Regions from separate parts of the Alteromonas sp. ABV4_150 genome, predicted to be linked through region 2. Evidence: predicted binding sites of a transcription regulator. Region 2 holds the regulator's gene; each other region holds the start of a gene.
The links. The regulator sigma-54, encoded in region 2, starts transcription at its own class of promoters, with help from an activator protein. The targets are predictions, from matches to a motif close to GTTGGCACGNNNNTNGNNT.

Region 1 (3,191 bases), 1.9 Mb from region 2:
TGGTGTGGTTGGTGACAATATAAAAGTGATAAACGCCAGTAGTCAAAAGGCTATAATTGCTAGGGTCGCAAGCCCTGAAGAAGTCGTGATACACTTGTAATAGTATGCGCTAAATATCTACTATTTTGTTCTCAATTTAGCTAAAGATATTTGCCAAATGGCCGATATTAATTACAGAGGCAAAAAAGTAGTGAGGACTGGATATGGCAATTAACAATATAAACAATGGGTTACCCAAAACACCCGTTGATAATGGGAAAGTTGCGCAGCAAAATCAAACGCAACAATCTCAACAACAAGCTTCAGCGCAATCAGCACAAACCGCACAAGCGCCAAGACAAGATTCTGTTTCTTTGACACAGTCTGCTCAGCAGCTAAATCAAGTTCAGAAGAAAGGAACTGAGGCGCCTGTTAATCAGGAAAAAGTAGATCGCTTAAAGAAAGCGATCCAAAGTGGTGAGTACAAAGTCAACCCTGAAGTGCTTGCTAATAAAATAGCGAAACTAGAATCCGAGATTTTTGGGACTAAGTAATTCGACGCGAAGAAATTAAGGTCTTTTCAACAGACACGGTTAATGAGATAAGTACAGTGACAGAACAAGCGAGCCAGTTAACTCAAGCATTATCACGTCAAGTGGAGCAAATGACTTCACTAGCGACGCTGCTTGAAAAAGAACTGCAGCTAATAAGTTCACGTGATGCAGAATCTTTAATGAATTTGTTGGATGAAAAAGCAGACCTTCTAACGTCCATACAAACTTTGGACGCCGAGATTGAAAGTGCTATCAGCAGTGAGAATTCAATGTCGGAGGAAGACAAAGCGTTAATGGCTGACGCTAAGAAGCTTCTCGAAGATTGTAAATATCGAACACAGGTCAATCAAAAAGCCGTTGAGCAAGGACAGCTACGCCTCACACATTTGCGGAATTTGATGATGGAAGTTCGAGCAAAAGAGTCACTCACTTATGACAAAAAAGGAAAGCCGAAAGGCGGAACCTTAGGCTCTGGAGTGAGTGCTTAGTTATCTACGTCGCTGTTTATTATGCCCATCGGCTGTTAGTTTAACTCTGTGACTACGCACCTTCATTTACTCCATGATAAGTTTGCTGGTCCAGCTCCTTTTTGGGTTTGTTTCTAGTAATACTTCACATCCTTCACTCGACGTGGCTTTGCAGTCGACAAGTAAATATCGTAAACCTGCTTCATATCCAGAGAAAGCTCGGTAACGTAGGTATCATCTCCCACAGGATAAGTCTTAACAACCTCGGCACCTCTAATTACTCCCTCAACCGACGCGCGTAATGTTTCGCTGTCAACAATAAGACCCGATACAGACTGTCTACCTTCAATTTTTTGACCATAAACCTGCTCGGTTAACTCACGGTATGCATCTAATTTTGACGCTTTCATTGCCATTATCAATTTCATGCTGTCGGACTCGCCATTTTGCGATGAAATTGGCGCATAGCCTACCGCTTTTAAAACAGGATAAGTTTCAGGCTCAACGGTTTCCCATTCGACGTGTTTATCAATAATGCCGCAACTGCTCAATGATATTGCCAGGCTAAACATGGAAGACCGCAAGAGTAACTTTGAATTCTTTTGTCTGTTCAACCACATAACTTAAAACCTCTGTGTGCATCAATAGTGAGTTAGTGACATCTAAATATTGACCTTATTTACCTTTATAAGCTAGTCGCATTTCAACAAAGCGTTATGAATAACACCAAACTCCATAAAGACGCTTTGTAGTCACATATCTTGGTAATAGTGAAATAAGCAAAAAATGCGCCCATTTTCTTTCAAATTTGACCTCCCCTTAAATTGGCACTTTTTTCGCATAGTTTCCATATAGATTACGACATTGTCTAAGCGCAATAGCTAAGCAACCACAGAGGTGCGACGTGCGACAAACAATCAGAACAACGCAAATGGCATGTTTAAGTAGAGTCATGGCGGTAGTTTGCCTACTTGTTCTAGTGGCGGGGCAAGCCAATGCCGTTTGGTACGAAGCCACGGGACAAGCGGTAGTAATGAATGGTGACAAAGAAGCCGCAAAACACGCAGCAACACAAGAGGCGCTTAAACAAGCTATGTTGTTCGCTGGGGCATCGGTGCAAAGCGTAGCCAAACTAACAAATGGGCTTTTGAAAAACGAAGAAATGACTATTCGCTCAACGGGTGAGGTCGAGCAGTTAGAACTCGTGAGTGAAACTTATGATGGCGATGTAATGACAGTTAGTGTGCGTGCAGACATTTTTCCAAAAGGAAAAGTCTGCTCAGCGCAGAACGACGAAAAGCACTTTGCAACTACTCACTTTAGAATAAGAAACAGAGCGCAATTAACCCAAGGAAGTATTTCGCATTTTGATAAGGCGTTTACACACCGTTTAGCAAAGGTAATGCAAGAGCAGACGGATAATCTCAGTCTAACTTACGTTGCTCCCCATACGGCAAAATTTGATAGCCGCTATACCGACAAAAACGTACGAACACTATCAGATCAAAGCAACACGCAATTTGTAATTATCGGGGTTATTGATGACTTAAGCGTTACGCCAAAAGAGGCATCCGTGTTTACACCGTGGCGAAGCGACACCTCACATCGTTCGTTTGCGATGTCTGTACAAGTTTATGACGGAATAAACGGCGGCCTGCTGTTCAGCTCCTCTTACGATACTAACGAAGAGTGGACGTTTGATAGGTTTGAAGACGTTGACGAATTTTCATCAACCTTTTGGCAGTCACGCTACGGTCAAGCAATAGACGGGTCAATCAGCCAATTGATAGAAGACATTAAAGAAGCGACAGCCTGCCAACCTGTTACTGGTCGCGTTATCAATATTGCGAACAACAGAATTTCAATATCTCTTGGGCGAGATAATGGCATTTCTGAAAAAGATGAACTATATCTTTATCAGGCCAAAGAGGTGGTCGACAATCGCGGTAGAAAATATCTTCAATATACGCTCTACCCCGGTACTTTTATTGTTGATAAAGCTTATGGCAATTCATCTGTGATAGTCAACGCAGCGTCTGGAATTACTGCGAATATTCAGGAAAATGATTTTGTAGTTAAGAAGTAAATCAGTTTTCACTTTATTAAATGTAAGTCACTGGGGTTGGAATAACGGGGTTGGAATATCAACAGACCCGTGTTATACCTATAACTACGTATAGTATCTAATACT
Region 2 (3,191 bases):
AAGAATTCGCTTTTTACTATTACACTGAACCGCACACTCGGTGCGGTCCAGACTTACGATGGCTTGTATATCCATACTCAATTAACTACTAATGTTTTTTCAGTTTTTCCTTATGCTTGATTACCTGCCGGTCGAGTTTATCAACCATGCTGTCAATCGCCGCATACATGTCGGTATTTTCTGAGGATGCGAATACTTCAGCGCCACTTAAATGAACGGTCGCTTCGGCTTTTTGATTTAATTTTTCAACGTTCAGGATGACATGCACATTAGAAATGTGATCAAAGTGACGTTCAAGTTTGCTGAACTTCGTATCGACATAATTACGCAAAGAGTCGGTGATTTCGACATGATGACCAGTAAGGTTGATTTGCATATTTCGTCTTCCTTATATTATTAAGCCCAGTTAGATAAGGCTTTTGCGTTGGTTCGACGGCGGGATCGATAACGATTCCCGGTATTTTGCTATTGTTCGCCGAGCGACTTTTATGCCTTGCTCGGCCAACAACGAAGCAATCTTGCTATCACTTAGCGGCTTGCTAGGATTTTCGGCAGCCACTAACTTCTTGATCAATGCACGAATCGCTGTGGATGAACACTCACCACCTGACTCGGTTGCAACGTGGCTTGAAAAGAAATACTTCAGCTCGAAGATACCACGCGGCGTATGCATGTATTTTTGCGTTGTCACACGTGAAATAGTGGATTCGTGCATATCTACCATTTCTGCGACATCATTTAGCACCATTGGTTTCATCATTTCCGGGCCGTGCTCAAAAAAGCCCATTTGTTGCTGCACAATGCAATTTGCAACCTTCATCAAGGTATCGTTACGAGACTCTAGGCTCTTTATGAACCACTTGGCCTCTTGCATGTGTGAGCGGATGAATTGTGAATCGCTACTATTCTTGGCACGGCGACTCATTGCTGCGTACTGTTGATTTACGCTTAATTTAGGCAGACTGTCGGGGTTCAGCTCAACCACCCAACGGCCATTTTTCTTGGTTACTGAGACATCAGGAATAACGTACTCAGGCTCTTTAGTAACTAAAGCACTACCTGGGCGAGGATTCAAGGTTTGGAGTAAACGCATTGCTTCTCGCAGCTGATCTTCTTTCAATCGGCTCTTACGCATTAGCGTGCGGTAGTCTTTACTGCTCAGTAAGTCTGAATATTCCTCAATAAGCTGCTTCGCTTCAGTAAGCCACGGTGTGTCTTCTGAAAACTGGCGCAATTGCACCATAAGACACTCTTGAGGTGTACGAGAACCTGAACCAATGGGGTCGAACATTTGAATGCGCTTAAGCACACATTCTATTTCGTCCATTTCGATAGGCTCTTCTAAGTCATCGTCATTAACAGCATCTAAGATATCGTCAAGGGTAACGGTCAGATAACCCGACTCGTCAATTGAGTCGATAATAGCTGTGGCAATAGCACGGTCAGTATCTGAAAAATGAGTCAGGCGCATTTGCCAAAGTAAATGCTCTTGGATGTCTTCGGTAGTTTCACCTTGGAAGATTTGTTCGTCATCATTAGACGGGCCAGGCGCAGGCGCAGAAGAGGCGGAGTAGTACTCGTCCCAGGTGCTGTCGATAGGCAGCTCATCCGGAAGGTCGTTCTTCTCCAGTGCATCTCCTGCTTCTAGCGTGTCGCTTGATGCAGAAGCTGTCGCTTCAGCTGCACTATCGTCACTATCGACATTGTTCTTTTCTACTTGTGGCTCGTCGTTACCTTCTTCCACTTCTAACAGTGGATTAGAGTCGAGTGCCTCTTGAATCTCTTGCTGGAGATCAAGTGTAGAAAGCTGCAGCAGCTTGATAGCCTGCTGCAACTGAGGTGTCATGGTAAGTTGTTGGCTAAATTTTAGCTGTAAAGATGGTTTCATCTACGTCTTATTTAAATGCTCTAAATTGAATATACCAGAGCGAAACTGAAAAATGACAATTCGGTTACATTAACTATAGCCTGAATTGTTCGCCTAGGTATACATCCCTTACTTTTTGATTACTTAAAACCTGTTCCGCGGTTCCTTGCGCAATAAGCTCACCATGACTCACAATGTACGCCTTTTCGCAAACATCCAATGTTTCGCGTACGTTATGGTCCGTGATAAGGATACCAATACCCCTATCGCGAAGATGCTGTATTATCTTCTTTATATCATTAACTGATATTGGATCAACACCGGCAAATGGTTCGTCTAACAAAATAAATTGTGGTTTCGCTGCCAGAGCGCGAGCAATCTCAACTCGACGACGTTCTCCCCCTGACAAACTCATGCCCGTACTATTACGTATATGGTTGATATTAAATTCATCAAGTAGTGCATCAGCTTCTTCTTCTTGCTGTTGTGAATTTAAATCTTTACGGGTTTGCAAAATGGCCATGATATTTTCATGTACCGTAAGCTTTCTAAAAATTGACGCTTCTTGCGGAAGGTAGCCTATACCGCGGCGTGCGCGCTCATGCATTGGCTGGTGAGTAAGCTCACTATCATCAATTTCAATCTTGCCTTTGTCTAGGTTGACCAAGCCAACAATCATGTAAAAAGTGGTGGTCTTACCAGCACCATTTGGGCCAAGAAGACCGACAATTTGCCCAGTAGAAACTGAAAGACTCACATCGCGAACGACTTGTCGCGATTTATACGATTTAGCAAGGTTTTTAGCGCTCAAAGTTGCCATTGCTATTCATTGCCCTCGTTGTCTTTCTTAGACGACGTTTTACGAATAGTGTCAGGAGTAAACACTGTTGTTACTCGACCTTCACCATTTTCACCGGCGCCACCTGTTGCAAGCAATTGTTCAGTAATCATATCGAACGTAATTTTATCCCCTTGTACTTTACTAGAATCTTGCTGTAGTTCAGCATTACCGGCCAGAGAAATAGTGCGATTAACCACCTCATAGCGAATTTCATTAGCTTTGGCTGATACCGGTGTACCGTCTTCTAGTGATTGAGAGTAGCTTGCTGGGTTCCCTCGGGCGATAAATATTTCTCGGCCGCTGCCATCAGTAGCAATAACTTCTACTTCATCCGCTTCAATGAGGAGTGAACCTTGAGTAATCAGCACGTCTTCCTTGTACAGGGCCGTCTTGTTTTTACCATCAATAAACTGGGTATTTGACCCTATTTTAATGGGCTGTGAAAAATCTTCTTCACTGGCTTGTACCGCACCGCTAGCGATG
Region 3 (3,191 bases), 170 kb from region 2:
ACATACTTACCCTCTTTACCCGCAAACGGAGACGTGTTTACCTGGAAGGTCATAGTTACAGTAGGCTCATCAACCGTAAGCGGAGGAAGCGCTTCAACTGTATTTTGGTCACAGATTGTGTCAGAGATCTTAAGTTCGCCAAGACCTGTGATAGCAATGATGTCGCCAGCATGCGCTGATTCGACTTCATGACGAGCAAGACCAAGGTAACCATATACTAGGCCAACCTTACCGTTGCGCTTTTCTCCATCAGCAGTAACAACCGTTACTTGTTGGTTTGGCTTAACTGAACCGCGCTTAACACGACCCACACCGATTACACCTACGTATGAGTTGTAATCAAGCTGAGAAATCTGCATTTGGAAAGGACCGTCTACGTCTGCATCAGGTGCAGAAACTTGCTCAACGATAGTTTCAAATAGTGCATTCATGTCTTCTTGAGGCTCGTCTGCATCGTGAGATGCCCAGCCATTTAGTGCAGAAGCGTAAACAACTTGGAAGTCAAGCTGCTCATCAGTTGCGCCTAAGTTATCGAAAAGGTCAAACACTTGGTCCATTACCCAATCAGGGCGTGCGCCAGGCTTGTCAATTTTATTAATAACAACAATTGGCTTAAGACCTTGAGCAAATGCCTTTTGCGTAACGAAACGCGTTTGTGGCATTGGGCCTTCTTGTGCATCTACAAGTAGAAGTACAGAGTCAGCCATTGACATTACACGTTCTACTTCACCACCAAAGTCAGCGTGTCCTGGAGTATCTACGATGTTGATACGGTAGTCGTTCCAGTTAATCGCTGTGTTCTTAGCTAGGATGGTAATGCCACGTTCTTTCTCGATGTCGTTCGAGTCCATTACGCGTTCTTCTTGCTCGCCTCGGGATTCAAGGGTGCCAGACTGCTGTAACAGTTTGTCTACCAGGGTGGTTTTACCGTGGTCAACGTGGGCGATGATTGCGATATTACGCAATTTACTAATATCAGTGGTATTCATGCTTAATATAGAGCCTGTGTAAATCGATGCCAACTTAATTCGGGAATCGAATAAGTCTGCATTAGATTTGTTGCAAAAAAATGCAGATAGAGAAATTTGCGCGGATTGTACAGAAAAACCACGACGTTTGCGCACCTTTTTTTGATTAGAAGTCACTTTTATTAGAATTATCTCTTTAGTTCAAAAAACAACCATCCCAATTGCACCGAATTGAACATATACAGTGGTGATGTGATACAAAGTGATCTAGGCTAGATGACATAAAAGTAAGAATTAAGCACCACAATAGAGCGCTGCCGCACTATAATGGTGCAAGCCTATTCAAATGGAAGTGATAGATGCCTGTCTATGCCGCAAAAATCGGCATGCTTGTAAATGGCATGATAATCGCTTTAACTTTTGCCACTGTTGGGGTGAAGCTGATCATTCCGCATTTTTACATTAAACCTGGAGGACACGATGTCAGTAGATAAGGCATTAGAGCTGATTAAAGAAAGTGAAGCGAAGTTTGTAGATTTACGTTTTACCGACACCAAAGGTAAAGAACAACACGTATCAATTCCTGCAAGTGTTGTTGATGAAGAATTCTTCGAAGAAGGTAAAATGTTCGACGGTTCTTCAATTGCTGGTTGGAAAGGCATCAATGAATCAGACATGGTTCTTCTTCCAGACGCAGATAGCTGCGTTGTAGACCCTTTCGCAGAAGAAACACAAGTAAACATCCGTTGTGACATTGTTGAGCCTTCAACAATGGAAGGTTACGAGCGTGATCCACGTTCTGTAGCACGTCGCGCAGAAGAGTACTTGAAATCTACAGGTATCGGCGACACATGCTTCTTCGGTCCAGAACCAGAGTTTTTCCTTTTCGACGACGTGCGTTTCCACACAGATATGGCTGGCTCGTTCTACAAGATTGACTCTTCAGAAGCAAAGTGGAACTCAGGTGAAGAATTCGAAGGCGGCAACATGGCTCACCGCCCTGGCGTTAAAGGCGGCTACTTCCCAGTACCTCCGGTAGATTCTGCTCACGACATCCGTGCCGCTATGTGTATGGTTATGGAAGAGATGGGCCTAGTAATTGAAGCGCACCACCACGAAGTAGCGACAGCGGGTCAAAACGAGATCGCTTGTGAATTCAACACGCTAGTTAAGAAAGCGGACGAAATTCAAGTTTACAAGTATGTGGTACACAACGTTGCACACGCATACGGCCAAACTGCTACCTTTATGCCTAAGCCACTTGTTGGCGATAACGGTTCTGGTATGCACTGTCACCAGTCTATCTCTAAAGACGGCGTGAACATCTTCGCAGGTGACAAATACGCAGGTCTTTCTGAAGAAGCACTTTACTACATCGGTGGTATCATTAAACACGCGCGTGCAATCAACGCCTTCGCCAACGCTTCTACAAACTCTTACAAGCGTCTAGTTCCTGGCTTCGAAGCGCCGGTAATGCTTGCATACTCTGCGCGTAACCGTTCTGCATCAATTCGTATTCCACACGTAACTAGCGATAAAGCGCGTCGTATTGAAGTACGTTTCCCTGACCCAACAGCTAACCCTTACCTTGCATTCTCTGCAATGCTAATGGCTGGCCTTGACGGTATCAAAAACAAGATCCACCCTGGCGATGCTATGGATAAAGACTTGTACGATCTACCTGCAGAAGAAGCGGCTGAAATTCCAACTGTTGCAAGTTCGCTTGAAATGGCACTTGAAGCACTTGATAACGACCGTGACTTCCTCAAAGCCGGTGGCGTGATGACTGACGACATGATTGATGCTTACATCGACCTTAAGTCTGAAGAAGTGACTAAGCTTAACATGACAACTCATCCAGTTGAGTTCGACATGTACTACAGCGTGTAATAACACACTGTATAGCGATATATACTAAAGCCCGCTCTGCGGGCTTTTTTTATGGGTGCTAATTAACTACTATGTCCATAGGGTGATGTTAAAAAATAATATCTATGTTTGCGGCATTAGAGCAGCCAGCCAAACGCAAATCTTTTTTAACTATCACTTAATAGGCTCAAAGACAGAGCCAGTCTACCAATGTAGTAAGCTAGCATTTTCAAAATATACAGATTAGGTAACGACACGTGCGAAACAAAATGCGATACATTTGCTTATTCACACTACTATTGAGTAGCAGTAATGGAGTGTTACCTCTGCAAGCCGCTACGCTGAGCGAAGCCC

Region 1: the regulator sigma-54 is predicted to act here: its motif matches at 1,824-1,842, upstream of ACYX4M_RS11655 (flagellar assembly protein T N-terminal domain-containing protein).
Region 3: the regulator sigma-54 is predicted to act here: its motif matches at 1,364-1,382, upstream of glnA (glutamate--ammonia ligase).

The regions. Positions count from the first base shown of each region.
Region 1 is NZ_CM149971.1:2,690,924-2,694,114, reverse strand. Features, by position in the region: gene flgA (flagellar basal body P-ring formation chaperone FlgA) at 1-100, shown strand, start outside; gene flgM (flagellar biosynthesis anti-sigma factor FlgM) at 204-533, shown strand; gene flgN (flagellar export chaperone FlgN) at 590-1,021, shown strand; gene ACYX4M_RS11660 (LPP20 family lipoprotein) at 1,135-1,620, opposite strand; gene ACYX4M_RS11655 (flagellar assembly protein T N-terminal domain-containing protein) at 1,905-3,086, shown strand.
Region 2 is NZ_CM149971.1:812,090-815,280, reverse strand. Features, by position in the region: gene ptsN (PTS IIA-like nitrogen regulatory protein PtsN) at 1-75, opposite strand, end outside; gene hpf (ribosome hibernation promoting factor) at 89-376, opposite strand; gene ACYX4M_RS03500 (RNA polymerase factor sigma-54) at 407-1,888, opposite strand; gene lptB (LPS export ABC transporter ATP-binding protein) at 1,962-2,687, opposite strand; gene lptA (lipopolysaccharide transport periplasmic protein LptA) at 2,690-3,191, opposite strand, start outside.
Region 3 is NZ_CM149971.1:638,538-641,728, forward strand. Features, by position in the region: gene typA (translational GTPase TypA) at 1-989, opposite strand, end outside; gene glnA (glutamate--ammonia ligase) at 1,449-2,858, shown strand; gene ACYX4M_RS02785 (DUF4124 domain-containing protein) at 3,155-3,191, shown strand, end outside.